3 regions of the Streptococcus sp. OMI870 genome follow, and region 1 is predicted to be linked to each of the others. Evidence: predicted binding sites of a transcription regulator. Region 1 holds the regulator's gene; each other region holds the start of a gene.

Region 1 (10,808 bases):
CTAGGTCAGGAATTGCTCAATGGGTTAGCTGATTACAACTACTACTTAAATGCGAGTGATCATCATCTTCCCTTCGTATGGAACCTTGGTTTTCCAGGGGTGCAAAATGATGTCTTACTGATGAGACTGGATTTAGCTGGTATTTCCGTATCCACTGGTTCTGCTTGTACTGCTGGTACCGTGCAACCCAGCCATGTTCTTGAGGCCCTTTACGGAAAAGATAGTTCACGCTTAAAAGAATCCCTTCGAATTAGTTTTTCAGAACTCAATACTTTAGAGGAGGTTCAAGACTTCCTCGCAAAACTAAAAGAAATTTTATCATAGGAGAATTATATGGCATTTGAAACAAGTGTCTCATTGAAAGACTGCAAATATACCTATAGTCTACATCCCAACGTTAAGAAATATACCCTTCGTGACAATACCTTTGCAGTCACAAAAGTTGGTAATTACGAGTTAAATCGTTTGCTTGAAGCTGTTCCAAACAGCGGGGAAGGTTTCTTGTTAAAAATCATCTTCAACAAAGATCTGACTGGATTTAAAATCAATATTACAGACAAGTCTGGACTTCGCCTGGTTAATATCTTTAAAAATCCAGAGAATGATATCATTCAACAAAAATTCTATTTCTTAATGGATAGTCTCGTAGAGAGAGAAATTTTTAACAAAACTGAGGCCTAATATGGTAACCCTAACTTATATCGATGCTTATCAAGTGGAACGGACCATTACCTACTCCAACCTTGCAGCCTGCATTCTAGCTTTTTCGGGCTGTGTAACCTTACCAGACAATTATAAGATCGTATCGATTACATACAAGGGAGATTCCCTCCCCTATACTGGACGTGTCGATGGTCTTTACGCTTTTTTGAAAAAGATAGAACAAGCTGAAAACTAAGCTGATGCTGATGGACCTCTCCACCGCCATCAGCTTTTTTCTTTCCATAAAAATATTTTTGAAAAATCATTGTAGATAGTTGATTTTTTCACAATCTTTCTATACAATAAGAGGGAAAGGTTGTGATATTGTGAAACATGATAAAAATACTCCAATTCCACGTGCAACAGCAAGACGCTTATCGCTCTACTACCGGATTTTTAAACGGTTTAATTCTGAAAAAATTGAGCGCGCCAATTCCAAACAAATTGCTGATGCGATAGGGATTGACTCTGCTACCGTTCGCCGAGATTTTTCCTATTTCGGGGAATTGGGAAGACGGGGATTTGGTTACGACGTAAAAAAACTAATGAACTTCTTTGCAGATCTTTTGAATGACAATGCGATTACCAATGTTGCTATCATTGGGATCGGAAATATGGGGAGTGCCCTCCTCAACTATCGTTTCCATGAGCGCAATAAAATGAAAATTGTCATGGCATTTGATTTAGATGATCATGAATTGATTAATACTAAGAGTAAAGATGGTATTCCTATTTTTGGTATTTCAACCATTAAAGAAAAACTCAAACAAGAAGGGATTAAAACAGCTATCCTAACGGTTCCAAGTGTCAAGGCTCAAGAAGTTGCAAACCTCTTGGTAGAAGCTGGTATCAAAGGCATTCTAAGCTTTTCACCAGTACATTTGACAGTTCCTAAAGACGTCGTCGTTCAATATGTCGACCTTACTAGTGAATTACAGACACTTCTTTATTTCATGCGTAAAAATGAAGAATAAAGATCAGCATTAAAACAATAACAACTAAAGGGTTGGAACAGCTAGTTCCAACCCTTTTTAAACTAAATAATCCGTCTCTTCTCGATAACTATAATAGTCATCTTCGGATACAATTAAGTGATCCAATAAGGTTAAGCCCATCAACTCACAGGCCTCTAGAACGCGATGCGTTACTTCATCATCATTCTTGCTGGGAAATACAGCACCAGACGGATGGTTATGCGCTAAGATAATGGAGGTTGCCATGTGTTTCAGTGCATAATGTAGGATTTCTCGTGGTTCTGCAATACTCCGATTTACCGTTCCAATAAAAATGGTCTGTTGATGAATAATTTCATTCTGTGTATTCAGATAGAGGGCAACCAGGTGCTCCTGCTTCTTATGGCCGATTTCTTGTTGAATTTTATGGGCCAGTTTTTGACTGCTCATGATTTGTTCAGAACTCATTAATTCATCTTTATGAATCCTCCGACCAAACTCAAAAACAGCCTGAAGTTCGATGGCCTTAACACGACCAATTCCAGAGATTTCTTGGAGTTCTTCCAAAGTCAATTGCCCCAATTCCTTTAAACTAGTGACTGAACTTAAAAGACCTTGTGCAATCTCGTAAACACTCTGTTGTTTATTGCCAGTCCGTAAGAGAATAGATAGCAATTCCTGATGACTCAACTTCTCCACACCTTCAGAAATCAAACGTTCTCTGGGAAGTAAAGATGGTTCAATAAATGAAATGTCGTACATAATTTCCTCCTCACCTATTAATTCGTAATAAAATGAGAAAATGACGACTTTTCATTATTTACAAGCGATTTCTTGTTTCAAATTGTCTAACACTAAGACTTCATCCTTATTGAAACGAATCTGGTAACCCGTTTGAACTTGTTCTAACTCCTTCAAAAATTGTTGAATTTCACATCGAATCAAGTACTCCTGACTCTGAGGAATCGCCTCTAGTGCTTGGTAGACTTGCTCTACTTCGTAGATGCCTTTCGTAATTAATCCGTTTCGCGGAAAATCATTTACTAAGAGATTGTAGAAATGATGCAAGAGATGATAAATTCGCTCTTTCGTCACTACTCTACCTCCTTATCATACTCTTTCTAATCCTATTATATACTGTAATTCCCTCTATATTATGACAACTTCCTTACATTATATTACCAATCTCTTACAATTTTACAAGAATGCTTCTTCCTTCACAAAGTTCTAGCCATATACATAAAGCCCAGGCATTACTGCCTTGGGCTTTATTTTTTTATAGTTGCATTTGATTATAGGACTTGCTAAATGAATCCAGGATCTCTTTTGGAGCTTTGTCGTAGTCAACAGAAGTTTCCAAATTTCCTTTTACAATCGTACGATAAGTTGCTGCCGCATCCTCACAGGTCACCAGTGTAATTTCATTAACACCTTCACGGTCTTGAATGACATCGACACGGTCTGGTGTCACTGTCTCCACAGAGGAAATCACATAGGTATAGATTTTTTCTTTATCTGTGATGTAGATCTTCATACCAGCTTTGGCTTTCTCTAACGGTGAAAACAACATGGCATTTGCTCCAGTTAAGCCAAATACGTGGTGACTAGCGAGAGAGTAATTCCCTTGTCCCATGACTTGAGTTTCCTTCATGGTACCCGCTCCATAGTAGAGCGCGACATTTTCCAGTCCTTTAAAAATTGGAAGGTTCATATTCAATTCAGGAATCGAAATCCCCCCGATTACAGGAAGCTGTTGAGCCTGCCATTGGGCATTGATAACAGCTTCCGTTGAGAGCGACTCAACATCTTGGAAATCAAAGCTCGTCTTCACTTCTTTATTCTTATCAATGGTCTTTTTGTCGACCTTGCTAACCTGGTATTGGTTGGTATGCCATACCATGATCATATTTCGGATCGGAGCATTGAAAATCAAGAGAAGTGAGAGAATAATCAAGAGTGTTGCAACGATATTGATAAGAGTATTACGTAAACTCTTTTTCTTTTTTCTTTTGCGTGACATGCTGTCCCCTTATCTATTCGTTTTCTTCCACTACTTCTTCATCCTTTTCATCAGGTTGCACCGTTGTAAAGGTCACAATTTTAGCATCCTGATCAAGTCGCATCACTTTCACTCCCTGAGTGGAACGACCTGTCTGAGAAATGTTGGCTACACCCGTCCGGATCATGACCCCAGTATCAGTAATGATCATCAGGTCTTCATCTCCTTTAACAGTTAAAAGACCAGCTAATGCACCATTTTTCTCTGTAATATTGGCTGTCTTGATTCCTTTACCGCCACGGCCTTTAGTTGGGTATTCGCTCGCTATGGTGCGTTTTCCATAACCTTTTTCGGTAATAATCAATACTTCATCCTGATCGGTGACGACACTTGCACCAACAACCTTGTCACCTTCGCGGAGATTAACCCCACGTACCCCTGTGGCAGAGCGTCCCATATTACGTACAACAGATTCGTTAAAGCGGACAGAATAACCATACTTGGTACCAATAATAACGTCTGTATTTCCGTCTGTAAGGAAGACGTTGATCAATTCATCCTCGTCTCGTAGGTTCAAGGCTTTCAACCCATTTTGACGGATATTAGAAAATTCTGCTACATTGGTCCGTTTCACCAAACCTTGTCGAGTCGTAAAGAAGAGATAGGCTTCATCACTTCGGTCTTGCTCAACATTGATAATGGTTTGTATGGACTCTCCATCGTCCAATTTCAACAGGTTAACAATCGGTAGACCCTTGGCTGTTCGACCATATTCGGGAATCTCATAGCCTTTTAGACGATAGACACGCCCTTTATTAGTAAAGAAGAGCAAGTGATCATGGGTGCTTGTAGAAACTAATTCACGAACAAAGTCATCATCCTTGACTCCTGTACCTTGAACCCCACGACCACCACGTTTTTGAGCAGTAAATTCAGCTTGATCCAAGCGTTTAATGTACCCTTTGTTGGACAGGGTAATCAAGACGTCTGTTTCTTCAATCAAGTCCTCATCTTCAAGAGAAAGAACTTCTCCAACCATCAATTCTGTGCGACGAGGATCACCAAACTTGCGTTTGACTTCTTCCAATTCTTCCTTGATGATTGCAGCCACACGCTCTGGTTTTGCTAAAATATCCGTCAAATCAGCAATCAAGGCAACCAAATCATCGTATTCGCTTTGGATCTTGTCGCGTTCCAAACCAGTCAAACGACGAAGACGCATATCCAAAATAGCCTGGCTTTGGCGTTCAGAGAGTTTGAATTTAGACATCAATTCAGCTTGGGCTTCCGCGTCAGTCTGACTATTGCGGATAATCCGGATAACTTCATCGATGTGATCAAGAGCGATTAAGAGACCTTCCAAGATATGCGCACGAGCTTCCGCCTTCTCTTTATCAAAGATGGTCCGACGAGTCACTACTTCTTTTTGGTGCTCAATATAAGAACTCAAAATCTGGCGAAGAGAAAGAATTTTTGGAACACCATTTTGGATGGCCAACATATTGAAACCAAAGTTGGTCTGCATTTGCGTCATCTTGAAAAGATTGTTCAAAATAACGTTGGCAGAGGCATCCCGACGTACCTCGATGACAAAACGAACCCCTTCACGGTTGGATTCATCTCGTACAGCAGTAATCCCTTCAATCCGTTTTTCTTGCACCAAGCGCACGATATGTTCATGGACCTTGGTCTTATTGACCATATATGGAAATTCCGTTACGACAATGCGTTCACGGCCACTCTTCGTTTCCTCGATTTCCGTACGAGAGCGAAGAACAATTGAGCCTTTCCCTGTTTCATAGGCCTTATGAATACCTGATCTTCCCATGACCAAGGCTCCAGTTGGAAAATCTGGACCAGGCAGCACTTCCATGAGTTCACGAGTGGTCACTTCAGGATTATCCATCATCAATTTGACGGCATCTATCGTTTCACCGAGATTATGAGGAGGAATATTAGTAGCCATCCCTACAGCAATTCCTGTAGCGCCATTTACAAGAAGGTTAGGGAAGCGTGCTGGTAGCACCAAGGGCTCCCGTTCACTGGAATCATAGTTATCTGCAAAATCAACTGTATTCTTATTGATATCCCGCAACATCTCAAGTGCGATCTTGCTCATACGGGCTTCTGTATACCGTTGTGCAGCGGCCCCATCTCCGTCCATAGAACCAAAGTTCCCATGGCCGTCCACTAGCATATAGCGATAGCTCCACCATTGCGCCATCCGAACCATGGCTTCATAAATAGAGGAATCTCCGTGTGGGTGGTATTTACCCATAACATCCCCTGTAATACGGGCTGATTTTTTATGTGGTTTGTCAGGAGTGACACCCAATTCATTCATTCCGTATAAAATACGACGGTGAACGGGTTTCAGGCCATCACGAACATCAGGGAGCGCACGAGCCACGATTACGCTCATGGCATAATCAATAAAACTCGTCTTCATTTCTGATGTTAAATTAACATCAATTAGATTATTATCCTGCATTCAAAAAATGCCTCTCTTTACTTAATTCACCATACTATTATAACACATTTTAGCCTTTTTTTCTTCTAACGAACACAAGAGTAAAAACGTTTACATAAAGGATTGCCACTATATCAGATGACAAAGACTGGCAAAAGTGGTAGAATGAAATCGTATGAGAATCTATCTCAAAAAAATAAGAAGGAGACGTTTAGACTCATGACTTTGACTAAACAACACAAAAAAGTTATCCTTGTCGGTGACGGTGCTGTAGGTTCATCTTACGCATTTGCACTTGTCAACCAAGGAATTGCACAAGAGCTTGGAATTATTGAAATTCCTCAATTGCACGAAAAAGCTGTTGGAGATGCGCTTGACCTTAGCCACGCCCTTGCCTTTACTTCACCTAAGAAGATCTATGCGGCTGAGTACGCTGACTGTGCAGACGCTGATCTTGTTGTAATTACTGCAGGTGCTCCTCAAAAACCAGGTGAAACTCGTCTTGATCTTGTTGGTAAAAACCTTGCCATTAACAAATCAATCGTAACACAAGTTGTTGAATCAGGATTTAACGGTATCTTCCTTGTCGCTGCTAACCCAGTTGACGTTTTGACATACTCTACATGGAAATTCTCTGGATTCCCTAAAGAACGCGTTATTGGTTCAGGTACTTCACTTGACTCAGCTCGTTTCCGTCAAGCTCTTGCTGAAAAATTGGATGTCGATGCTCGTTCAGTGCACGCCTACATCATGGGTGAACACGGGGACTCAGAATTCGCCGTATGGTCACACGCTAACATCGCCGGTGTAAACCTTGAAGAATTCCTTAAAGACACTCAAAACGTTAAAGAAACTGAATTGATCGAATTGTTCGAAGGTGTTCGTGATGCTGCTTACACTATCATCAACAAAAAAGGTGCTACATACTACGGTATCGCAGTTGCCCTTGCTCGTATCACTAAAGCAATCCTTGATGATGAAAATGCAGTGCTTCCACTTTCAGTATTCCAAGAAGGCCAATATGGTATCAGCGATGTCTTTATCGGTCAACCAGCTGTTGTAGGTGGACACGGTATCGTACGTCCAGTAAATATCCCATTGAATGATGCTGAACTTCAAAAAATGCACGCTTCTGCAAAAGAATTACAAGCCATCATTGATGAAGCATGGAAAAACCCTGAATTCCAAGAAGCATCTAAAAACTAATCAATCAGTGATAAGACTCTCTAATGATAGTGAGTCTTTTTTTACTCTGGAAAAACAAAAAAGGTTGAGAAACTCAACCTTTTCTTCTTTCCACCCTGAGGGAATCGAACCCCCATCTCAAGAACCGGAATCTTACGTGATATCCATTACACTAAGGGTGGCAACTGTTATAGTATATCAAATTTTTAAGTATATTACAAGTAAAAAAAGCTTACCAAAAGGTAAGCTTTAAAAATATTATAATTCGATATCACCAAACAAGTCAGCCATTGAGAATCCAGTTTGAGTTTCTGGAAGATCAAAATCACGTTTTTCTTGTTTTGGACGACGTGGACGTTGTTGACGTTTTTCTTGTTTTTCGCCTTCTTCTTGAGCTGGACGTTCTTCAAGAGCTTTGATAGAAAGTGATACACGTTCATCAGCAGCATTTACTTCAAGAACTTTAACAGTTACTTCTTGTCCAACTTTAAGAACATCTTTTGGATTTTCAACACGTTTGTGTGAAATTTGTGAGATGTGAACAAGTCCATCAATACCTGGCAATACTTCAACGAATGCACCGAAGTCAGTCAAACGTTTAACAGTACCTTCGATGACATCACCAGCAGCTAATTTTTGTTCTACACCATCCCATGGTCCAGGTGTTGTAGCTTTCAATGAAAGTGATACACGACCTTCTTCTTCGTTCAAGTCAAGAACTTTCACTTCGATTTCTTCACCTACAGTAACAACTGATTTAGGTGAAACGTTGCGTTCATGTGACAATTCAGTCAAGTGAACCAATCCATCAACACCACCAAGGTCGATGAAAGCACCGAAGCTAGTGATACGGGCAACTTTACCAGTTACAACATCACCAACATTCAATTTACCGAATACTTCTGCGCGAGCAGCAGCTGATGCAGCTTCAACAACTTCACGACGAGAAAGGATAAAGCGGTTTTCTTTTGGATCTACTTCTTTGATTTTTGCATCAAATTCTTGACCTACGAAACGTTCAGTGTTACGTACAAAACGAGTATCAAGCATTGAAGCTGGAATAAATCCACGAAGTCCTTCAAATTCAACTGAAAGGCCACCTTTAACAGCGCGAGTTCCTTTAACAGTAACAACTTCTTCTTCACGTCCGACCAATTTGTCCCATGCTTTGCGAGCTTCTAAACGTTTTTTAGATACAAGGTAAGTTACTGTATCAGTATCTTTACCAACTACTTGACGAAGAACAAGCAATTCAAGTGTTTCACCTGGTTTTACCAAGTCGTTGATGTCAGCATCACGATCGTTTGTCAATTCGCGAAGAGTCAAAACACCTTCGACACCAGTTCCAGAGATTGCAACGTTAGCTTGGTTAGCGTCAACTGTCAATACTTCAGCAGTAACAACGTCACCTGGTTCAACTTGGCTAACACTGTTTAGCAAATCTTCAAATTCATTCATCTAAAAAATCCTCCAACAATCAAGTTTTCTAAACTTGACATACTTATAATTATTTTTCCTAAGCAAGCACTCGCAACGTAATCAAAATGATCTACAACGACATCTTCATATAAAGAAATAAAATACCTGAGTAGATATTTTACCACCTTATCTGATATTACCTAGAACTGGGGTAGCTGGATTCGAACCAACGCATGAGGGAGTCAAAGTCCCTTGCCTTACCGCTTGGCTATACCCCAAGAATGAAATGGAGAGAGAGGGATTCGAACCCCCGAACCCGAAGGAGCGGATTTACAGTCCGCCGCGTTTAGCCTCTTCGCTATCTCTCCATATAAATCAACAGGATCTATTATACCATTGATTTATTATGATTGCAAGCCCTTATTTGTTCAAATTATAATTTTCTATTAAAATTTCAACGGCTTTTTCAAGTTTTTTGTAAAGGGAATCAACATTTCCATTCTTGATAATGGCAAACTGCTCTCCCATATCTGCAATTTCACCAATCGTTTTCTTTCCAATAGACAAGGTAAATCCATCGAAGGTATCTTTACCAACTGTCACCTTGCTATCCACGATTTGAATCTCAATTTTTTTATCTTTTTTACTCATTTCAAACCTCTTTTCACTTTTTCTATTTTACAAAAATTCTTATAATGACGCAAGAAAAAAGGGAATGGGTTAGAAAGAAATTCCTTCGTAATCCCACTCCCACAAGGGTATTTTGAACCCTTATGAGCTTGAATGAGAACCTTAGTAGCAGGTTCCTAAATGTTAATCCACTTTGATAATCCATCCTTCAGGCGCTTCAACATCTCCGAATTGGATCCCTGTCAATTCGTCATAAAGTTTCCGTGTGACAGGTCCTACTTCTGTTTCTGAATAGAAGACATGGAAATCATCTCCGTGTTGGACACCACCGATTGGGGAGATGACAGCTGCGGTACCACAAGCTCCTGCCTCAACGAAGCGATCTAATTCATTGATATAAACATCCCCTTCTATCGGTGTCATACCAAGACGGTGCTCTGCTAGATAGAGCAAGGAATATTTGGTAATCGATGGTAGGATAGAAGGACTCAATGGGGTCACAAATTCATTGTTGGCTGTGATTCCAAAGAAATTGGCCGATCCGACTTCTTCAATCTTAGTATGAGTTGCTGGATCCAAATAAATCACGTCAGAAAAGTTCTGAGTCTTGGCTAATTTACCAGGTAAAAGGCTAGCCGCATAGTTCCCACCAACCTTGGCTGCACCTGTACCATGAGGAGCAGCACGGTCATATTCATCTTGAATCAAAAAATTAGTCGGCACCAAACCACCTTTAAAGTAGTTTCCAACTGGCATAGCAAAAATGGTAAAGATATACTCATCAGCAGGCTTGACTCCAATGATATCTCCAACCCCAATTAATAGCGGACGGAGGTAAAGAGTTCCTCCAGTACCATACGGTGGAACGTAATCTTCGTTGGCTTTCACAACTGCCTTACAAGCATCGACAAACATGTCCGTTGGAACTTGTGGCATCAGCAAACGATCGGATGTCCGTTGCAAACGTTTGGCATTTTCATCTGGACGGAACAATTGGATGCTTCCATCTTTTGTACGGTAGGCTTTCAACCCTTCAAAGGCTTGCTGACCGTAATGCAAGCTAGGAGACGACTCTGACAAATGCAAAGTCGCATCTTCAGTTAATCCGCCTTTTTCCCATGCTCCATTGCGGTAATGAGCTAAATAGCGAAAGGGTAATTTCATATATGAAAAGCCAAGGTTTTCCCAATCAAGTGATACTGTCATGATCGTACTCCTTAAATTCTTTCTATTCGACCTGGTTCAGGTCCATTCAATTTCTCAATCTATGTAGACTATTGTACACCATTTCATGAGAATTTCAAGTGATATTTTCAATTTTCAGAAAATTTATTTTTAAAGAAAGTCAGTCTTGTAACAGACCGACACTTTCTTTTATTTGATGGTGGCAGAAAAAACTTCATGATCCGAAATGGTGTCATTTATGAAGGATCCATTACTTGTTCTTTCT
Region 2 (10,808 bases), on a different contig from region 1:
TTGACCCAAAGCAAGATTCAATCGCTCGACGATATGAAGGAGGCAGCGCGCAAGCTCCACGAATTAGGAGCAGCGAATGTCGTGGTCAAAGGAGGCAATCGTCTCAATAAAGAAAAGGCCATCGATGTCTTTTATGACGGACAAGATTTTACGATCTTTGAAGAGCCAGTCCTAGAAAAGAACAATACAGGAGCTGGTTGTACCTTTGCGTCTAGCATTTCCAGCCAGTTGGTGAAAGGGAAATCACCGCTTGAAGCTGTTAAAGCCTCTAAAGACTTTGTCTTCCAAGCGATTCAACATTCAGACCAGTATGGAGTATTACAATATGACATCTAATCGAACTCAACTCATTGCCCGCCTTTCCATTTTGACAGCCTTGACAGTTGTACTTGGCTACTATACCAAACTCCCAACTCCCACAGGGATTGTCACCCTGTTAGATCTTGGAGTGTATTTTACAGCCTTCTATTTTGGACGCAAGGAAGGTGCGATTGTAGGTGGTGTCGGAGCCTTCCTACTCGATCTGATTTCAGGCTATCCTCAGTGGATGTTCTTTAGCCTCCTCTTTCACGGGGGCCAAGGCTATTTTGCTGGCTTCAAGGGAAAAGCCCGTTACCTAGGCTTGCTTCTTGCGACAGTCGTCATGGTAGGCGGTTACGCACTAGCTTCTGCCCTCCTTTTAGGCAATGGCTGGGGAGCTGCTATCTCGGACATTCCAAATAACCTTGCTCAGAATTTTGTCGGAATGGCTTTAGGCTATGTGGTCTATTATGCCTTCCAAAAGAAAGGGAGCTAATTCATGGATCTGGAGCAACTGAAGAAAGATGTAAAAGAAATCCTAGCCGATGTACTAACTAAGAGTCGACTCCGTCAAGGGCAGATTCTAGTCCTAGGCTTGTCTTCAAGTGAAGTTGCAGGAGGGCAAATTGGAAAAGCTTCCAATATTGACATTGCGGAGGCCATTGTCAAAACCTTGCTGGATGAGTTAAATGCTAAAGGAATTTATCTAGCTGTACAAGGCTGCGAGCATCTCAATCGGGCCCTAGTGGTCGAGCGGGAATTAGCAGACAAGAAGGATCTAGAAATCGTCAATGTCCTTCCAAGTCTCCATGCGGGAGGAGCTGGACAACTCGCTGCTTTTAAGTATTTTAAGGATCCTGTTGAAGTGGAGTTTATCACAGCCCAAGCGGGACTAGACATCGGAGATACCTCGGTTGGGATGCATGTCAAACATGTACAAGTTCCGATTCGTCCTGTCTTGCGTGAACTAGGGGAAGCCCATGTCACAGCCCTGGCCAGTCGGCCAAAATTGATCGGTGGCGCCCGTGCTCTATACCAAGACGATCCTATTCGGAAATCCTAATTTAAACTAGCTTTTAGGGGCTAGTTTTTTTGGATGAAAAGAGAGGCAAACACGTTTTAAAACTTGCTTTTTCAAAGTTTTGTGGTAAAATTATAAGGAATGACTATATTATTTTAAGGAGAGACAGAATGTCTGTATCATTTGAAAACAAAGAAACTAACCACGGTGTGTTGACTTTCACCATCAGCCAAGAGCAAATCAAACCTGCTTTGGACCGTGTGTTTGAATCAGTTAAGAAAACTTTGAACGTACCTGGATTCCGTAAAGGTCATATTCCACGTCCAATCTTCAACCAACGTTTTGGTGAAGAAGCTCTTTACCAAGATGCTTTGAACGATCTTCTTCCAGCAGCATACGAAGCAGCTGTTAAAGAAGCTGGAATCGAAGTTGTAGCACAACCAACTTTTGATGTTGTTTCTATGGAAAAAGGCCAAGACTGGACGTTGACAGCCACTGTTGTAACAAAACCTGAAGTAAAATTAGGTGCTTACAAAGATCTTGAAGTATCAGTAGAAGTTTCTAAAGAAGTAACAGATGCTGATGTGGATGCTCGTATCGAACGCGAACGCAACAACTTGGCTGAATTGGTTGTTAAAGAAGGTGCTGCTGCAGAAGGCGACACAGTTGTGATCGACTTCGTAGGTTCTATCGATGGTGTTGAATTTGACGGTGGTAAAGGTGAGAACTTCTCACTTGGACTTGGTTCAGGTCAATTCATCCCAGGTTTCGAAGACCAATTGGTTGGACACTCTGCTGGTGAAACAGTTGACGTGATCGTAACCTTCCCAGAAGACTACCAAGCGGCTGACCTTGCAGGTAAAGAAGCGAAATTCGTGACAACAATCCACGAAGTGAAAGCAAAAGAAGTACCAGCTCTTGACGATGAATTGGCAAAAGATATCGATGAAGAAGTTGAAACTCTTGCTGAATTAAAAGAAAAATACCGCAAAGAATTGGCAGAAGCTAAAGAAGAAGCATACAACGATGCAGTAGAAGCAGCAGCGATCGATCTTGCAGTTGAAAATGCTGAAATCGTTGAACTTCCAGAAGAAATGATCCACGAAGAAGTACACCGTTCAATCAACGAATTCCTTGGAAATATGCAACGTCAAGGAATCTCACCTGACATGTACTTCCAAATCACTGGAACAACTCAAGATGATCTTCACAAACAATACGAAGCAGAAGCTGAAAGCCGCACGAAGACAAACCTTGTGGTTGAAGCAGTAGCCAAAGCAGAAGGCTTTGAAGCAACTGAAGAAGAAATCAACGCTGAAATCGAACAATTGGCAGCAGATTACAACATGCCAGTTGAACAAGTTCGCAACCTTCTTTCACCAGAAATGTTGAAACATGACATTACAGTGAAGAAAGCAGTGAACGTGATCACAAGCACAGCAAAAGTAAAATAATTTAGAATAAAAAGAAGAGTCGTGAGACTCTTCTTTTTCTGATTTCATGGAGAATCCTGGAATTTTCCTTTGACGAAAGGGGAAATTTATCGTACAATAGAGTGTAACGATAAAATTTGTGATAGATTTGGCTGCTAGAAGTTTTCAATCTATCATTTAGGATGGGATGAGGTTTGAGACCGGATCCTTCTCCATTTAGGAAATGAAACATAAGGAGATTTACCCTTGGAATTAGAAGTATTTGCTGGACAAGAAAAAAGTGAACTTTCTATGATTGAAGTGGCGCGTGCGATTTTGGAATTGCGCGGACGTGACCATGAAATGTACTTTAGCGATCTTGTAAATGAAATTCAAAATTACCTTGAAAAATCAAATAGCGAGATCCGTGAAGCTCTTCCATTGTTCTACACTGAATTGAATGTGGATGGAAGCTTTATCCCACTTGGGGATAACAAATGGGGTCTTCGTTCTTGGTATGCGATCGATGAAGTCGACGAAGAAATCATCGCCCTTGAAGAAACGGATGAAGATGAAGCTCCTAAGAAACGCAAGAAAAAACGGGTTAACGCCTTCATGGATGGAGATGACGATGCGATCGATTACAACGATGATGATCCAGAAGACGAAGAAGTTTACGAAGCAGATCCGGCTCTTTCATACGATGAAGAAAATCCAGATGATGAAAAGAGTGAAGTCGAAGCTTACGATGCTGAAATCAATGAAATCGTACCAGATGATTTGGGCGAAGAAGTTGAATTGAGCGAAGAAGACGACGAAGAAGAGGATCCTGAAGAAGAGGAAGAATAAATCATACGAAACAAGGAAATTGTTCCTTGTTTTTTTATTGAAGACGAAGTTTTCCCAGAAACTTTCCTTAGGTGAGTACGGACGTCAGCGAACTTCTACGAAGTTCCATGACTAATTATTGAGCCTTAAGTCTCAATAATTCCGAGTGCCTGAAGCTATGAAGTTTCAGGCGCTTTTCTCACGGCGGAAAGTTTCAGAATATCCTTTGATTTTTCAAAAGTAGAGGATGGTTTGCAAGTAATTTATTGACTTATATGTCAATAAAAATAGTTTATCTATCTTTTGAAAAAAACCAATTGTTCCTTGTTTCTTTTTGTTTGCATTGAAAAAGGTGGTAAAATAGAGTATGATGAACGTGTAAGTATTCCCAAATAGGAGGTGTTCCAAATGGACTTTCGTTTAGATGACAGTTTAGTAGATGTCGGCATTGACACGGTTGTGGTCGGCATAGCTAAACATGTGGATCCTCAAGCTGTTTTACCTGTCGCTTTTCTGGAAAAAAAGCAAGCAATGGAAGAATGGGCGCTCCAGTGTCAGCTGGAAGAAGTCTCAGACTCAGCGGTTGTTACAGGCTATACAGATTTGTTGCAAAAGGTAGGGCGCAGTACCAAGAAAAATCCGCCAACGATTCTTGCCCTTATCCGAAACATCCAACATCGAGGTTCTCTGCCTCAGATCAATAGCATCATTGACATTTATAATGTTGAATGTCTGAGATCTTATCTCGCTATTGGAGGACACGATCTGGATAAGATTGAAGGTCCGATTGAATTTACAATCAGTCAAAGAGAAGATCTCTTCTTCCCCATCCTTTCTAGCGAAAAGCATGTGGCATCGACAGATCCCGTCTATAGAGATCAAAAAGGAGTTTTGGCTTGGTTGGATGTGCGTGATAGCGACCTTTATAAATTTGAGGAGACAACAAAAAACGCCCTCTTTGTCATCCAAGGAAACCAAGAGACCTCAGTAGAGATGCGCATAGAAGCTCTGGAACGAATCCACAAGGATCTTGCTTCCTGTATGCCGGATCTTCAATTTGAGAAATTTCTCGTCACACAAAATGGCGTGGAGCCAGTCTCTTAAGTATATGAAAATTATTTTCATGAAAGTTTCAGTTTGACAAAGAAGAGCATTTGCGGTAAGATACTGTTCGGGCACCTCATTTTGAGGTCGGAGCTCCCTAATGATTAGGGGGCTATTTTTGTTTTTCCGAAAAGGGGATGGCCTCTACCATATTAGAAGAAGAGGAAAGCATATGTCAACAAAATATATTTTTGTCACTGGTGGTGTCGTATCATCCATCGGAAAAGGGATTGTCGCAGCGAGTCTCGGTCGCCTGCTTAAGAATCGTGGATTGAAAGTGACCATTCAAAAATTTGACCCGTATATCAATATCGACCCAGGGACGATGAGTCCTTACCAACACGGGGAAGTCTTTGTCACAGACGATGGTGCAGAGACAGACTTAGACCTTGGCCACTATGAACGCTTCATCGATATCAATCTGAATAAGTACTCAAATGTGACAACAGGGAAAATTTATAGTGAAGTCCTTCGAAAAGAACGTCGTGGAGAATACTTGGGAGCGACTGTTCAGGTCATTCCCCATATTACTGATGCCTTGAAAGAAAAGATCAAACGAGCAGCGACAACGACGGATTCAGATGTTATCATCACAGAAGTCGGGGGAACCGTTGGAGACATTGAGTCTCTACCTTTCCTTGAAGCCCTTCGCCAAATGAAGGCAGATGTTGGGGCTGAAAATGTCATGTACATCCACACGACTCTTCTTCCTTACTTGAAGGCTGCTGGTGAAATGAAAACCAAGCCGACCCAACACTCAGTGAAAGAATTACGTGGTCTTGGGATTCAACCAAATATGTTGGTCATCCGTACAGAAAAACCAGCTGGTCAAGGGATTAAGAACAAGCTGGCCCAATTCTGTGACGTTGCCCCAGAAGCTGTCATCGAGTCTCTTGATGTGGAACACTTGTACCAAATTCCATTGAACTTGCAGGCTCAAAATATGGACCAAATCGTTTGTGACCATTTGAAACTAGATGTTCCTGCAGCGGATATGACAGAATGGTCTGCTATGGTCAATAAGGTCATGAACCTCAAGAAGGAGGTCAAGATTTCCTTGGTTGGGAAATACGTAGAATTAAAAGATGCCTACATTTCTGTTGTTGAGGCCTTGAAGCACTCTGGTTTTGCCAATGATGCCGAAGTGAAGATTGATTGGGTCAATGCCAATGACGTCACAGCTGATAATGTGGCAGAACTCCTTGGAGATGCTGATGGAATCATCGTCCCAGGCGGTTTTGGTCAACGGGGAACGGAAGGAAAAATTCAAGCTATCAAGTATGCGCGTGAACAGGATGTGCCAATGTTAGGGGTCTGTCTCGGTATGCAGTTGACCTGTATCGAGTTTGCCCGTCATGTCTTAGGCTTGGAGGGGGCTAATTCATCTGAATTGGATCCAGAAACCAAGTACCCGATTATCGATATCATGCGGGACCAAATCAATGTGGAAGACATGGGAGGAACCCTTCGTTTAGGACTCTACCCATCGAAGCTCAAGCGAGGATCGAAAGCAGCAGCAGCCTATGACCATCAAGAAGTAGTGCAACGCCGCCATCGTCACCGCTATGAGTTTAACAATGCCTTCCGAGAGCAGTTCGAAGAAGCAGGTTTTGTCTTCTCAGGCGTTTCACCAGACAACCGTTTGGTCGAAATTGTTGAAATACCAGACAACAAATTCTTTGTCGCTTGCCAATACCACCCAGAATTGTCAAGTCGACCAAACCGCCCAGAAGGACTTTACACAGCCTTTATCACAGCGGCCGTTGAAAATCACGATAGCAAATAAAAATCAAGGGAGTAGGTCCCTCGACCTGCTCCCTTTTTCTGAGAAAATGACAAACTTTGAAAAAAGTTTGAAAAAAATCTTGACAAAAAAGTAGATGATTGATATACTAGTAAGGTACTCAATCGCGGGGATGGCGGAATTGGCAGACGCGCAGGACTAAGGATCCTGTGACCGCTTTAGGTCGTGAGGGTTCAAGTCCCTCTCTCCGCATCGGATAATTAAGACAGCTTCGGCTGTCTTTTTTGTTTTTCAAAACTTTATGATAGAATAGGTGTGAGATGAGGTGTGAACATGAAGAAGAACTATCTGGTTTTGATCGATGGGCTCCTAGCGCTCGTAGGAAGTGCCATTAATTTTTTTGCTCCAGTCATGATTTTGGCCATGGGGCTTGCTGCTCATGAAGATTTCGGAAGTGCCTTGATGGCTTTAATTAGCTGGAACTTCTTTGTCTGTATTCTAGCCATCGCTTCTAGGTGGCTCCTAAAAAATGAAAAGAGGATTCATAAGTGGATTCCCAATCTCTTTCTGGTAGCGGGTCTCATTCTTTTACTTGCGAATCTCCTTATTTTGTCCTGGAGCTTTCCGTATCTTGAAAGTCCCTTAATGTGGCTATTTGGAAACATCTTTGGGAAAGTTCATGAATTTACTTATTTCTTCTATTCTCAATGGGTCGCAGGAGGATTCCTAGTGATTTCCGGGATTGCATTTTTAGTTTCATTAAAAAATTTTAAAGCAGAGGATTAAAAAGAGGGAGCTTGGGCTCCCTTCTTTTGCGTTTCTATGGGCTGTAGAAGTCTTGGGAAAGTAAGCATTCCTCCTCATTTATCATAAGAAAGCGCATAAAGCTACAGGAAAAGCTAGCATTTTCAATGAAAAAGTGATAAAATAAACAATGTAAGTGGAATCAACCCCACAAAAATTTATAGGAGGCCTATCCAAATGGCAATCGTTTCAGCAGAAAAATTTGTCCAAGCAGCTCGTGACAATGGTTATGCAGTTGGTGGATTTAACACAAACAACCTTGAGTGGACTCAAGCTATCTTGCGTGCAGCAGAAGCTAAGAAAGCTCCAGTACTTATCCAAACTTCTATGGGTGCTGCTAAATACATGGGTGGTTACAAAGTTGCTCGCAACATGATCGCTAACCTTGTAGAATCAATGGGTATCACTGTACCAGTTGCTATTCACCTTGACCATGGTCACTACGACGATGCTCTTGAATGTATCGAAGCTGGTTACACTTCAATCATGTTTGACGGTTCACACCTTCCAGTTGAAGAAAACCTTAAATTGGCAAAAGAAGTGGTAGAAAAAGCTCACGCTAAAGGTATCTCAGTAGAAGCTGAAGTTGGTACTATCGGTGGTGAAGAAGACGGTATCATCGGTGATGGTGAATTGGCACCAATCGACGATGCTAAAGCAATGGTTGCTACAGGAATCGACTTCTTGGCTGCAGGTATCGGTAACATCCACGGTCCTTACCCAGCAAACTGGAAAGGTCTTGACCTTGATCACTTGAAGAAATTGACTGAAGCTGTACCAGGATTCCCAATCGTATTGCACGGTGGATCAGGTATCCCTGATGATCAAATCCAAGCAGCGATCAAACTTGGTGTTGCGAAAGTTAACGTGAACACTGAATGCCAAATCGCATTTGCAAATGCAACTCGTGAATTCGTACGTGAATACGATGCAAACGAAGCAGAATACGATAAGAAGAAACTCTTCGACCCACGTAAATTCTTGAAACCAGGTTTCGATGCTATTACAGTAGCTGTTGAAGAACGTATCGACGTATTCGGTTCAGAAGGTAAAGCTTAATTTAGCTGAACAAAACAAAGTAGAAGCCTGCCCCTAAGGGCAGGTTTTTTTGTGTCTTAAGGAAACTATTTAACAGAATTTCTGATTAAAAGTTTCATTTTAAGAGAGAAATCTCTAATTTCATAATCTATAAGCAAACGCTTGCATTCCTATTTTTATTAGATTATAATAGGTTGGTATAAAGCCTTCTGTAATAATATTGAGAAAGTGTAGAAAGTAAGGTTTTAGAATTTTTGTAGTCAAAAATACAATGTTGCTTCTTACGATAGGGAGATAGATATGGCAATGATAGAAGTGCAACATCTTCGGAAAAATTTTGTGAAGACAGTTAAGGAGCCGGGGTTAAAGGGAGCCTTGCGCTCCTTTATTCATCCTGAAAAGCAGACCTTTGAAGCGGTCAAGGATTTAACTTTTGAAGTTCCAAAAGGGCAGATTTTAGGATTTATCGGGGCAAATGGTGCTGGGAAGTCAACCACCATCAAAATGCTGACAGGAATTTTGAAGCCCACATCTGGCTTTTGTCGGATTAACGGCAAGATTCCCCAGGATAATCGTCAAGATTATGTCAAGGATATTGGAGTCGTTTTCGGACAACGCACCCAGCTATGGTGGGATTTGGCTCTGCAAGAGACCTACACGGTTTTGAAAGAGATCTATGATGTACCGGACTCGCTTTTCCATAAGCGCATGGACTTTTTGAATGAAGTTTTGGATTTGAAGGAATTTATCAAGGATCCTGTGCGGACTCTTTCACTGGGTCAACGGATGCGGGCGGATATTGCGGCTTCCTTGCTTCACAATCCCAAAGTTCTCTTTTTAGATGAGCCGACTATTGGTTTGGATGTGTCGGTCAAGGACAACATTCGACGTGCTATCACCCAGATCAATCAGGAGGAAGAGACAACTATTCTCTTGACCACTCACGACTTGAGCGATATTGAGCAACTCTGTGATCGGATTTTTATGATTGATAAGGGGCAAGAGATTTTTGATGGGACGGTTAGCCAGCTCAAGGAAACCTTTGGCAAGATGAAGACTCTCTCCTTCGAGCTGACGCCAGGTCAAAATCATCTAGTCTCTCATTATGAGGGCTTGCCTGATATGTCCATTGATAGACAAGGAAATACTCTCAATATTGAATTCGATAGCTCCCGCTACCAGTCGGCCGATATTATCAAGCAAACCTTATCTGATTTTGAAGTCCGTGATTTGAAGATGGTAGATACAGATATTGAAGATATTATCCGTCGCTTCTATCGAAAGGAGCTCTAAGATGGTCAAATTGTGGCGACGTTATAAACCCTTTATCAATGCAGGGATTCAGGAGTTGATTAGCTATCGAGTCAACTTTCTACTTTATCGGATTGGCGATGTCATGGGTGCTTTTGTGGCCTTTTATCTATGGAAGGCTGTCTTTGATTCCTCCCAGGAGCCTTTGATTCAGGGCTTCAGTATGGCGGATATCACCCTCTACATCATCATGAGTTTTGTGACCAATCTTCTGACTAGGTCGGATTCTTCCTTTATGATTGGTGATGAGGTAAAGGATGGTTCCATTATCATGCGCTTGTTGCGACCAGTGCATTTTGCGGCCTCTTACCTTTTCACCGAACTTGGCTCCAAGTGGTTGATTTTTATCTCTGTTGGACTGCCATTTTTAAGTGTCATTGTTTTGATGAAAATCTTGTCTGGGCAAGGTATTGTAGAAGTGCTAGGATTAACTGTCCTTTATCTCTTTAGCTTAACTCTGGCTTATCTGATTAACTTTTTCTTTAATATCTGCTTTGGATTTTCAGCCTTTGTATTTAAAAATTTATGGGGTTCCAATCTACTCAAGACTTCAATAGTGGCCTTTATGTCTGGCAGTTTGATTCCCTTGACGTTTTTTCCAAAGGTGGTTTCAGATATTCTCTCCTTATTGCCATTTTCATCCTTAATTTACACTCCGGTTATGATCATTATTGGGAAATACGATGCCAGTCAGATTCTTCAAGCACTTTTGCTTCAGCTTTTCTGGCTTATAGTGATGGTGGGCTTGTCTCAGTTGATTTGGAAACGAGTCCAGTCATTTATCACCATTCAGGGAGGTTAGTATGAAAAAATATCAACGCATGCATCTGATTTTTATCAGACAATACATCAAGCAAATCATGGAATACAAGGTGGATTTTGTGGTTGGTGTCTTGGGAGTCTTTCTGACTCAAGGCCTAAACCTCTTGTTTCTCAATGTCATATTTCAACACATCCCCTCGCTAGAAGGTTGGACCTTTCAAGAGATTGCCTTTATCTATGGATTTTCCTTAATTCCAAAGGGATTAGATCATCTCTTTTTTGACAATCTCTGGGCTTTAGGTCAACGGCTAGTTCGAAAAGGGGAGTTTGACAAGTATCTGACTCGTCCTATCAATCCTCTCTTTCAGATCCTCGTTGAGACCTTTCAGATTGATGCCTTGGGTGAACTTTTGGTCGGTGGCATCCTATTAGGAACAACAGTAACTAGCATCTCTTGGACTCTTCCCAAATTCCTGATTTTCCT
Region 3 (10,808 bases), on a different contig from region 1:
TACCTCCCATTAAAAATTGAACGCAATCCAACTCATGGATATGGTGGTAAAGATGTCCCCCTGATTTTTCACGAATTTTTTTCCATGAAATAGATGGTTGTTGTTCTTCCCAGCCATTTCTCGCTGTATGACAGTACAAAACATCTCCAATAACCCCTTGATTGATCAATTCTTTAGCATGATGAACACCATTAAAGAAATTCATAATGTGACCAGCCATGAAAATCACACCATTTTCTTTACATGTTTCTACCATCTCTTTACAATCTTCATATGATAAAGCAATCGGTTTTTCACAGAAAACATTTTTTCCATTCTGAGCAGCTTTAATAACGGGTTCTTTATGCAGATTATTAGGAGAAGCAACAATCACGCAGTCCACATCATCACTTTGAACCAATTCATCTAGTGACGAAGCCACTCGTGCTCCTAATTCTTCTGCTACAGCTTCTGCATTTTCTGGATCATAAACAACTGTAATTACTGCACCTTCATTTTTTTTCATATATCTTGCCAATTCAGCACCAAAGTATCCTGTGCCAACAACACCATAATTTACAACCATTGTTTTACTCCTGTTTCTATTTTTACTATTTTACGGATCCTTCAGAAAGACCACTTGCGATTTTGTTTTGGATAATTGAGAAGAAGATGATTGAAGGCAATACCACAATTACAGATGCCGCCATCATATCTCCCCAATCCAGTATTTCCGAACCGTTTAACGAACGCAAAGCTACTGCAACCGTCATCTTGCTTGTATCGTTGATCAAGATCAGTGCGTAAAGGAATTCATTCCATGCATTGATAAAGGTATAGATAGCTGTGGCAACAATACCTGGTGCAACAATTGGCAACACCACTTTATAGAAGGTAACAAATTTATTCGCACCATCTATTTTTGCTGCTTCCTCGATTCCAATTGGAACGGTTTGGAAGAATCCTACTAACAACCACACTGCATAAGGGACACTAAATGAAAGATAAACAATCATTAAACCAATTAAACTATTGGTTAATCCAACTTTTGCAATAGCAATAGAATAAGGAATTGCCAACAAGATCGGAGGGAAGATATAGGTAATGACTAGCAACCGAGACATGATCGCCCCTAATTTTGGAAAGAAGCGAACAATACCGTAAGCAGCCATTGCAGAAATAATAATAGCGATGACAGTTGTCGTTAATGCGATTAATAAGCTATTTTTTATATTATTTATAAAATGTAGGTCATTAATAACATGCGTAAAATAATCGAGAGTAAACTGTTTAGGCCAAAATCTTGTTGGAAACTGGGTTAATTCACCTTTTCCTTTTACAGAAGATAGAAGGATCCAAATTAAAGGAAAAATTGCGATAATAGTTGAAATAACTAAAACAACATGTGACCCAATATCAAGGAGTACATTTGTTCTTCTCTTCATCATTTTCTACCCTCCTTCTCCCATTTACTAATTACTCCAAAGTAAATGAAACATACTGCCAATAAGAAAATAAATAGCAAGACTGTTACCGCTGAGGCACGCCCAAGAAGTTTTGTTCCCCAACCGAGATTATATGCAAATATTGGCAATGTTGTTGTTGCGTTTGAAGGGCCACCACCAGTAATCAGATAAATAATATCAAAGTTATTAAAGATCCATACTGTTCTCAGTACAACAAGTAATCCGACTACTACTTTAATGTGAGGTAAAATAACAAATCTAAAAACTTGCCAACTGGAAGCTCCATCAATCCTAGCGGCTTCAAACTGTTCCTCCGGAACCGTTTGTAAGGCAGATAGAACATTGACCATGATCATAGGGGCACCAAACCAAATATTAATAAATACTAAACAGATAAAGGCCCAGGTACTTTCTGTCAAAAATCCAGGAACATGATTCATCAGTCCTAATTTCACAATCAAATTAGGTAGATAACCATATACTCCATTTAAGATCCATTGCCAAGAGAAGGCAATGACAATTGTTGGGAAGGCCCAAGGAACAATCAACAATGTTCTATATAACTTCTTAAAGCGTCTAACTCTGTGCAATGCAAGTGCTAACACAAAACCAACAAGCACTTGTCCCAAAAGAGAAAAGACTGTCCATTTAAGGGAGTTGAAGAAGGCATTGTAGAAATTAGGATCCGATAAAACTGCTTTATAATTTGCTAATCCTACAAATTTATACCGCGGCATGATCAAATGTTTGTTTGTAAAGCTAAAATAAATGCTGGAGAAAAATGGGTAAACAAATAATAGTCCAACAATGATAATAGCAGGTAACACAAACACCCATCGAGTCAAATTTCTATTTTTGACCATATGCTTTTTCCTCTCTAAAAACAGAGGCTACATTATTGTAGCCTCTGCTATTATTATTTAACATCAACTGCTACAGTTTCGAATAAATCGTTCAATTGTTTTTCTGCATCCTTAGCAGCCTCCATTGGATCTTTACCATTTGTAATAATATCTTGGAACATTTGTTCAATGATATGTTGGTTTGTTAACATTCCAGCTTGAACACTTGGACCATTTTCATATCCAATAGCTGTACCTTTTTCTGCTGCTTTTGTAATAACTTCTTCTGCATGTTGGAATTTCTTGCGAACGTCATTATCTTTATAGGCTGGATCATCACTAATTCCTTTGATGGCAGGCAACATTCCAACAGGAGTTGAATCTAAGAAGCTAATATAATCTTTCTTTTCATACAAAGATTCTAAGAATGCTTTCGCTACTTCTGGATGTTTGGAATTCTTCCAAACTACCAATGGAATATTAGAAGTTTCAATACCATAATCTTTATCTGATTCTTTTATTTTTGGAATAGGGTAGGCGTCAATCGCATCAATCAATTGAGGGCTATTTGCTTGAATACCACCTACATGGAAGCCTGAGTTAAAGTCAAATGCTGTCTTTCCTTGATAGAACAAAGTAGCTTGCTGCAAGACATTAAAGTTCAATGAGTCTTTCGGAGAAAATTCTTTGTACATCTTCACCCAGTATTTAATTCCATCTTGGGCCAGTTTGCTTGTCAAGTTAGCTTTCAAATCTTTAGTCAATAGGCTACCACCGCCACTTCGTACATAGAAATTCAAGAAGCGTGTCCCCATCATATCATTTGTCCCGAAAGGTACGGATAATCCATAAACTCCATTTTCTTTTAATTTTTTAGAAGCTTCATACAACTGATCCCATGTTTTTGGAACTTCAATATTATATTGTTTCAATAAATCAGTGCGAACCCACATAACTTGAGCATGTGAGTACAAAGGCACGGAATAAAAATTGCCATCAACCTTCGCTTCATCTAATGCTGTTTTATTAAATTTGTCTTCTCCAATCGTCTTAACAGTATCATTCAATGGAACCAAAGCATCTGAATTCACCATTTCCATAACTTGGTTTGGCAAAGCTGTACTAATATCTGGAACATTGCCATTTGCTAATCCAGTCGTCCATTTTGTATAGAAGTCATTCCATGAAAATGTCTCAATCTTGATTTTAACTTTTGGATGCTTCTTCATGAACTCATCAGCTGATTTTTGAATACTTTCTAACCGAGGCCCTTGAGTAAATGAGTGCCACATTACAATTTCACCAGATAATTCTCCAGTTTTATTACTTCCTTCTGCATCATTTTTTGAAGATGAACATGCAGTGACAAACAATGCGAATAACGCGAGAACCAAAGCGAAAAGAATTTTCTTACTATTTTTCATTATTTTCCTCTTTCTGTTTTAAATACAAAATATGTAATCAGCGCTTTGAAGACTTAACTTCTCCGAAAAAACTAACTATATTGCCTATCTCCTCCATTTTCTATTTAAGACATCTAATCAATCGCAATTTTGAATAAATATTTTCTGACTGTTTCTTCCTGACCTGAATAACCATTTGGTTGGTGAGGTTCCCCAGGGAAGAAGACTGCAAAATTATGATAACCCAAATGAAGTGGATAGAATTTCTCACAATGAACAAAGCCAATATCACTTGCTTCATCAAATGGAATAGCTTCATCTAGGATACGGGAACCGTAGCTAGAGAATTCATGCCCTTCAACTAATAAATGAAGGTCGGCATAACGGCGATGATGTTCAAAGCGACCATTTTCATCTTTGTTAAGGGTGTTTTCTTGAACAACGAGAAAGACCTTGTCACCGTCGATATCATATCTCCCTAGCTCAAAAGAATCTTTCCGGTGTTCATAGAGAAAATCAATCGCTTGATCCAGATTAGGATGAATCCCTTTGTACAATTTTATGTTTGTTAAATCATCAAATATCATCTATTTCTCCTTTTACACTAGATTTATGTTACAGAAAGTTAAGCAAATATGAGTTCCTTCTTGAAATCTTCATCGTTATCCCTTCACTGAAACATTCTCATTAAATGAATTCGACTACTCTCTATTGGGTCTCCTCCTTCAATCTTCTGTTTTGTTTTCTCAATTTAAAGCTGCGACAAAGCGCTCGGTGATCTCTTTTGGTCGGGTAATAGCGCCACCTACGACGATACCGCGCACCCCGAGATCATGTATTTTCTTGGCCTGATCAGGAGAGTGGATCTTGCCTTCTGCAATGACATCCACTCCTGCTTGGCAGAGGCTATGGATCAGTTCAAAATCTGGTCCATCGACCTTTGGACTGTAGTCTGTATAGCCAGATAAGGTCGTTCCGACAAAGTCTACTCCAGCTTCAACAGCCGTCAATCCTTCTTCCAAGGTCGAGATATCGGCCATGAGCAGCTGATCGGGATATTTTTCTTTGACTTGATGGATAAAGTCACTAATCGAAAGACCATCATGACGGGGACGTTTGGTACAATCCAGAGCAATGAGCGCGATATCCAATGCTGCTAATTCATCAACTTCTTTCATGGTAGCCGTGATAAAGGGTTCTTCCGGTGGGTAGTCACGCTTGATAATCCCAATGATCGGTAACTTGGTCACTTCCTTGATTTCCTTGATATCCCGGACACTATTGGCTCGGATCCCGACAGCTCCACCCTGCTCAGCCGCTTTAACCAAGAGAGGAATGACTCCTCCAGTTTCTGTATAGAGCGGTTCGTGAGGGAGAGCCTGACAAGAAACAATGATGCCATCTTTGATTTGCTGGATCAATTCATCTTTTGTAATCTTTGACATAACTCCTTCTCCTTTGATAATAAGGCAACTCGAGTACTTGTAAATTGATTATAATCCATTTTTAAAGCGCTTACAACATTATTCTTGCAATTGGATTATAGTTTCGCATTTTGGGAAAAATAAAAAGATCTCTGAAACTAGTTTCAGAGATCGACATGGTGACAATTCACTAAACCATCTTTTGAGCCGCTTTTTCCTTTACGACAAATACAAAGCCGATAGAGCCAACGACAGCTCCAAGCAAGATCCAATAGGCCATATCCGATGACGCAATTGGGCCTGCCAAGAGACCTGCTAATAAAAAGAGATCGATATAGAGTCTGATATCCCGATAGAAGGTCCAATTGAAATGGTAGCTACCTTCCGTGTACTTCCGTGTCGATACAGGCGGTTGAAAGACCTGCAACAAAATCAAAATCCCAACAAAAGCAAGATAAGCGAGGCTAACTACCGAAAGCGGAGCCCGCATCGTCAAAGCTACAGCCGCTAAAAGCAAGACCAAGATCCAGAAATGAAAGTCCAACCAGAATTCACGATGGTAACGAAAGCCCTTCATAAGTTCACACCTTTCTATCCATATAATCGTTTTCTACACTTATATTATAAGACAAAGAAATTTTTTTGCAAGGAGAAATCGGTTAGCTGGAACTGAAAATAGGACCAGAATATCTCTGGCCCTACTAAAAAAACTATGAACAAAAATTAGCTAACACTTCATTGACTAATGTCATTATCGATAATGACTTTCAAGGCATTGTTTTCTCCAGCATGTTTGAAGATTTCGTATGCCTTCTCCGCCTCTGAAAGTTTAAAGTGGTGAGTCACCAACTTCGTCGCATCAATCTTACCTGACTTCAATACATTAAGAAGCATCTCAGTTGTATTGGCATTAACCAAACCAGTGTTGAGCGTGATGTTCTTAATCCAAAGGTCATCAAGATTGAAGCTAACTGGCTTCCCATGCACTCCGACGTTGGCAATATGACCGCCGACAGAGATAATATTTTGGCAGACATCGAAGGTAGCTGGATAGCCCACACATTCCATCGAGATGTCAACACCACGACCATCGGTCACTTCATTGATAAAGGTCTTGATTTCATCAATATCACTTGAACAAATGGTATGGGTAGCCCCAAACTTCTTAGAAGCTTCCAGACGAGATTCAGACAAGTCCACCATGATAATCGTAGCTGGTGAGAAGAATTGTACGGTTAAGAGAGCTGCTAAACCGATTGGCCCTGCACCAACGATACAAACGTTGTCCCCAGGTTTCACATGAGATGGGAGAACCCCAATTTCATAGGAAGTTGGAAGAATGTCTGAGAGCATAACAAGGGCTTCATCATCAACAGAGGCAGGTGCATGATAGAGACTACCGTCTGCGTGAGGGATATGCACATACTCTGCTTGGGTACCATTGATCAAGTGACCGAGAATCCAACCACCGTCTTCACAGTGAGATGGTAAGCCACGTTTACAGTAGTAGCACGTGTTACAAGTTGTCACACAAGAGATGATAACCTTGTCCCCCACCTTAAAGTTCGTAACCGCATCACCGACTTCTTCGACTATCCCAATTCCTTCGTGACCAAGAATCGTTCCTTCTTTACAAGCTGGAACATCTCCTCCCAAAATATGGAGGTCTGTTCCACAAATGGTCGTTTTGACCAAACGTACAATCGCATCAGTCGGTTTCTTGATGACTGGTTTTGGTTGATCGATCAACTGTAGATTTCCTGCGGATACATAGGTTGCTGCTTTCATAAGCGACTCCTTTTTTGTTGGTTTTATCAAACCATTTTATTGTAGTTTTACTTTGTGAATATTATAACATATAAAGGAAGCGCTTGCAACACTTCGTGAGAACATTTTTAAAAGTTTTTTGAACAAAATAAAACATTCCCCTTATCTCTACCAGAGGAATGTTTTAATCACCTTGTTCTAATCGTTGGCGCTGTCTGTAATACTCTTGCTGCTCGCGTTCTCGCTCTTCCTCTAAGCGCTCTTCATAGCGCTTGAGTTCTGCCTCAAACTCTTCTTGCAAGGCGAACAAGCGCTCCAAGCCACTTTGGGCCTCCGCACTGGGGGCTTGAAAATGCAGAGCACTCAGCCAGTCTACTAAATTTTCTGTATGTTGCCGAACATCCATGCGCATATCCGCATAATCCCACTCCAGCTCACTGATCTTCTGGTTGAAGCGGTGATGTCGATCTTCTAGTTGTTCTAATTCACTATTTCCTGAATGGTACATCACATACCTCCTTTAATCGGACTCAATAGAATGGGCTTCTTCACTGATTTCAGTGCTGCTTCTGCCGCGTCCGCTGCTCCTCCTGTAAATCCATCTTTCAAATCACTAACTAGGGTTGTTGTAGCAAAAGAGCGCATCTTTTCTGATTGCCCGCTCAAAGTTACCTGCAAACTCATCCCTTCCAACATCATCAAGGCTTTTTGCGTAGCAATCAAACTCCGAATTGCAATTCGCTCTTGCTCCTTTTTAATCTCTCGATGGAGCTCCTCAATTCGTTCTCTATCCTCTCCCAGGATCTCTAACATCTTTTTCTCCTACTTATGAAAAATCAATAGCCACGGCTTGTCCCTTGTCCAAGTCGACTAATTGAGCGGATGCAGCCTCTAGCTGGCCTGCCAAATCTGACAAACGTGTCGAGTAGGCCTTTGCTTGGGCAAGGTTTTCCGCCTCTACCGCTTGGTCCCAACAAGCATCCATAGAGAACTCTCCTAATAGTTGCTCCACTTCTGCGTCTGTTAAAAATTGGGCCATCCCGTGGGCTATTTGAGACACCTCGGTGACCTTAGAGAAAACTGCTTCCTTGGCCTCTTCCAGCTTGCCCTTGAGCTCAGTCTCAAACACAGTTGCTTGCGCTAAAGCACTCTGTGCGACTGCCAGCACCAATTCCTCCCGCAATTGAATGGTCTGGGTCCCAGACGCGCCTGCTAGTTGCTGATGGAGACTCGGAATACTTGGCCTTTCCTGCCCATACATGGAGACCACCGAAGCAGATGATGGATGATTTTCTGAAGCGGACGTTGCCCGATCTCTTTGGGGCATTTCAATAATTTTCTGTGCCTGATCTTGCACTTCACCTTCTAACTCCATTTGAGATGGCCTCCTTTCCTGATTTCTTTCGTTTTATTTTTTTGCCTATAACTGAAAAGCTATCCTAGCCCTTCAGCACAAGCAGATTCACACACTATAGGGTAACATAAATTAGCTTGAAATGCTATAAAAATAACACAATTTCGGAAAAAAATCTAATTTTTCACGAAAAAGCGATTCTGAGACCTAAAAAGCAAAAAAGACGAGCAAGCCCTCTGCTCCCTTTCTTCTATTGAAACTTGAAAAGGCCATCAAAAATCCCCCGCTCTTTTGAGCGAGGGATAGCTGATAAACATCAGTTGTTCTCTAGCACCTTATTTACGACGTCCTGGACGTTCTTTGTAACCATAGTATGCATCTTCGATGATTTCTTGCATATGGTCTACCATTGGAAGACGTGGGTTAGCTGGTGAACATTGATCTTCGTAAGCAAGGAAGGCCAATTCGCGAGAATGTTTCTTCCATTCTTTTTCATCGATTCCTTGTGCTTTAAAGTTCATTTGGATTCCTACGTGCTCACCGAGTTCGTAAACAGCTTTTGCGTAAGCTTCAACTGCTTCTTCTGGTGTAGAGCATGGAAGGCCAAGCATACGAGCGATGTCTTGATATTTCTCATCTGCACGGTAGTAATTGTACTTAGGCCATGTCGCTGTCTTAGCCGGACGTGTACCGTTGTAACGGATAACGTATGGAAGCAAGATCGCATTGGTGCGTCCGTGAATGGTGTGGAATTGCGCACCAATCTTGTGGGCCATTGAGTGAGAAATACCGAGGAAGGCATTGGCGAAGGCCATACCTGCGATGGTTGACGCATTGTGCATCTTTTCGCGTGAATGAAAGTCCGCGTTCTTCACTGAGCTTTCCAAGTTTTCGAAGACAAGTTTGATGGCTTGAAGAGCAAGACCATCAGTGTAATCACTTGCCATTTGAGATACATAAGCTTCTGTTGCGTGCGTCAAAACGTCCATACCAGTGTCCGCTGCAACAGATCCTGGAACAGTCAATACCAAGGCAGGATCTACAATGGCAACGGTTGGCGTCAATGAGTAGTCTGCGATTGGGTATTTACGGTTGTTTGCTTTATCAGAGATAACGGCAAATGGTGTTACTTCAGATCCTGTACCAGATGTTGTTGGGATGGCAATGAATTTGGTCTTCTTACCAAGCAATGGGAACTTGAAGGCACGTTTACGGATATCCATGAATTTTTGAACCAAGTCACGGAAGTCCACTTCTGGTTGTTCGTAGAAGAGCCACATTACTTTGGCCGCATCCATTGGAGAGCCACCACCGAGAGCGACGATAGTATCTGGTTTGAAGGCACGCATGATCTCTGTACCACGTTCAACGGTTGTGATATCTGGATCTGGTTCTACGTCTGCAAAGATTTGGTAAACCACCTTGTTGCGACGAAGGTCAAGCTGTTCGATGATGCGATCAAGGAAACCAAGCTCTACCATAGCGTGGTCTGTAACGATCATGACACGTTCAACGTCACGACATTTTTGTAGGTATTCAATTGAATCACGTTCAAAGTATGTTTTTGAAGGTAGTTTCATCCATTGCATGTTATTTCTCCGGCGTCCGACTTTTTTGATATTCAAGAGGTTGATGGCACTAACGTTGTCCCCAACAGAGTTGCGTCCGTAAGAACCACATCCAAGTGTCAATGATGGCAAGAAGGCATTGTAAACATCCCCGATACCACCGAAAGTCGAAGGAGAGTTGCAGATCACACGAATGGCTTTAACTGCTTTACCAAATTCTTTGGTCAATTCTTCGTCAGCTGTATGGATGGCAGCTGAGTGACCAAGACCGTTGAATTCAACCATTTGGCGAGCTTTGTTAATTCCGTCTTCACGGCTTTCAGATTTTAAGACAGCGATGACTGGTGACAATTTTTCACGAGTCAAAGGCTCTTTTTCACCAACTTCTTTACATTCTGCCGCAAGGATATTGGTTCCTTCTGGAACTGAGAAGCCAGCTTGTTCTGCGATCCATGCTGCTGGTTTCCCAACGATGTCCGCATTCAATTTAGCACCCGCACAGTTCTTGCTGTTGGCTTTTACGCCGAAGCAGAACTCTTCAAGAAGGGCTTTTTCTTTTTTGTTAACAAAGTAAGTGTGGTAAGATTTGAATTCTTCAACAAACTCATCGTAGATTTCTTTATCGATGATGACCGCTTGTTCAGACGCACAGACCATACCATTGTCAAATGATTTAGACATGACGATATCGTGTGCAGCTTGGCGGATATTAGCTGATTTTTCAACATAGGCAGGAACGTTTCCGGCACCTACCCCAAGAGCTGGCTTCCCACATGAGTATGCCGCTTTAACCATGGCATTCCCACCTGTTGCAAGGATAGTCGCAATCCCTTCGTGGTTCATAAGGGCACTGGTTGCTTCCATAGATGGTTGCGTAATCCATTGCACACAATTCTCAGGTGCTCCAGCTGCAATTGCTGCATCGCGGACGATTTGTGCCGCATGAGCAGATGATTCTTGAGCAGATGGGTGGAAAGCAAAGACGATTGGGTTCCGTGTCTTCAA

Evidence for each region. Region 1 encodes Rex, which represses fermentation and respiration genes when NADH is low (regulators of the CRP and FNR family bind a similar motif). Its sites were predicted from a motif close to TTGTGAANTANTTCACAA; they were not measured.
Region 2: the regulator Rex is predicted to act here: its motif matches at 7,327-7,344, upstream of QM968_RS10320 (class II fructose-bisphosphate aldolase).
Region 3: the regulator Rex is predicted to act here: its motif matches at 6,955-6,972, upstream of QM968_RS09455 (zinc-dependent alcohol dehydrogenase family protein).

What each region holds. Positions count from the first base shown of each region.
Region 1 is NZ_JASHGM010000001.1:245,011-255,818, forward strand. It holds gene QM968_RS01180 (cysteine desulfurase family protein) at 1-324, shown strand, start outside; gene QM968_RS01185 (DUF1831 domain-containing protein) at 334-681, shown strand; gene QM968_RS01190 (DUF4649 family protein) at 683-898, shown strand; gene QM968_RS01195 (redox-sensing transcriptional repressor Rex) at 1,029-1,676, shown strand; gene radC (RadC family protein) at 1,734-2,417, opposite strand; gene QM968_RS01205 (hypothetical protein) at 2,472-2,750, opposite strand; gene QM968_RS01210 (class A sortase) at 2,932-3,675, opposite strand; gene gyrA (DNA gyrase subunit A) at 3,689-6,145, opposite strand; gene QM968_RS01220 (L-lactate dehydrogenase) at 6,344-7,330, shown strand; tRNA gene QM968_RS01225 (tRNA-Arg) at 7,420-7,491, opposite strand; gene rpsA (30S ribosomal protein S1) at 7,568-8,767, opposite strand; tRNA gene QM968_RS01235 (tRNA-Gln) at 8,935-9,006, opposite strand; tRNA gene QM968_RS01240 (tRNA-Tyr) at 9,016-9,096, opposite strand; gene QM968_RS01245 (DUF2969 domain-containing protein) at 9,149-9,379, opposite strand; gene QM968_RS01250 (branched-chain amino acid aminotransferase) at 9,542-10,567, opposite strand; gene parC (DNA topoisomerase IV subunit A) at 10,733-10,808, opposite strand, start outside.
Region 2 is NZ_JASHGM010000008.1:23,437-34,244, forward strand. It holds gene QM968_RS10275 (bifunctional hydroxymethylpyrimidine kinase/phosphomethylpyrimidine kinase) at 1-336, shown strand, start outside; gene QM968_RS10280 (ECF transporter S component) at 326-796, shown strand; gene QM968_RS10285 (TIGR01440 family protein) at 800-1,363, shown strand; gene tig (trigger factor) at 1,492-2,775, shown strand; gene rpoE (DNA-directed RNA polymerase subunit delta) at 3,001-3,582, shown strand; gene QM968_RS10300 (B3/4 domain-containing protein) at 3,970-4,665, shown strand; gene QM968_RS10305 (CTP synthase) at 4,838-6,451, shown strand; tRNA gene QM968_RS10310 (tRNA-Leu) at 6,576-6,661, shown strand; gene QM968_RS10315 (hypothetical protein) at 6,743-7,195, shown strand; gene QM968_RS10320 (class II fructose-bisphosphate aldolase) at 7,391-8,272, shown strand; gene QM968_RS10325 (ATP-binding cassette domain-containing protein) at 8,552-9,544, shown strand; gene QM968_RS10330 (ABC transporter permease) at 9,546-10,364, shown strand; gene QM968_RS10335 (ABC transporter permease) at 10,366-10,808, shown strand, end outside.
Region 3 is NZ_JASHGM010000006.1:71,480-82,287, forward strand. It holds gene QM968_RS09420 (Gfo/Idh/MocA family protein) at 1-565, opposite strand, end outside; gene QM968_RS09425 (carbohydrate ABC transporter permease) at 591-1,424, opposite strand; gene QM968_RS09430 (carbohydrate ABC transporter permease) at 1,424-2,308, opposite strand; gene QM968_RS09435 (ABC transporter substrate-binding protein) at 2,362-3,711, opposite strand; gene QM968_RS09440 (YhcH/YjgK/YiaL family protein) at 3,825-4,277, opposite strand; gene QM968_RS09445 (N-acetylmannosamine-6-phosphate 2-epimerase) at 4,437-5,135, opposite strand; gene QM968_RS09450 (ABC transporter permease) at 5,305-5,691, opposite strand; gene QM968_RS09455 (zinc-dependent alcohol dehydrogenase family protein) at 5,850-6,902, opposite strand; gene QM968_RS09460 (hypothetical protein) at 7,066-7,389, opposite strand; gene QM968_RS09465 (hypothetical protein) at 7,389-7,694, opposite strand; gene QM968_RS09470 (hypothetical protein) at 7,708-8,256, opposite strand; gene adhE (bifunctional acetaldehyde-CoA/alcohol dehydrogenase) at 8,571-10,808, opposite strand, start outside.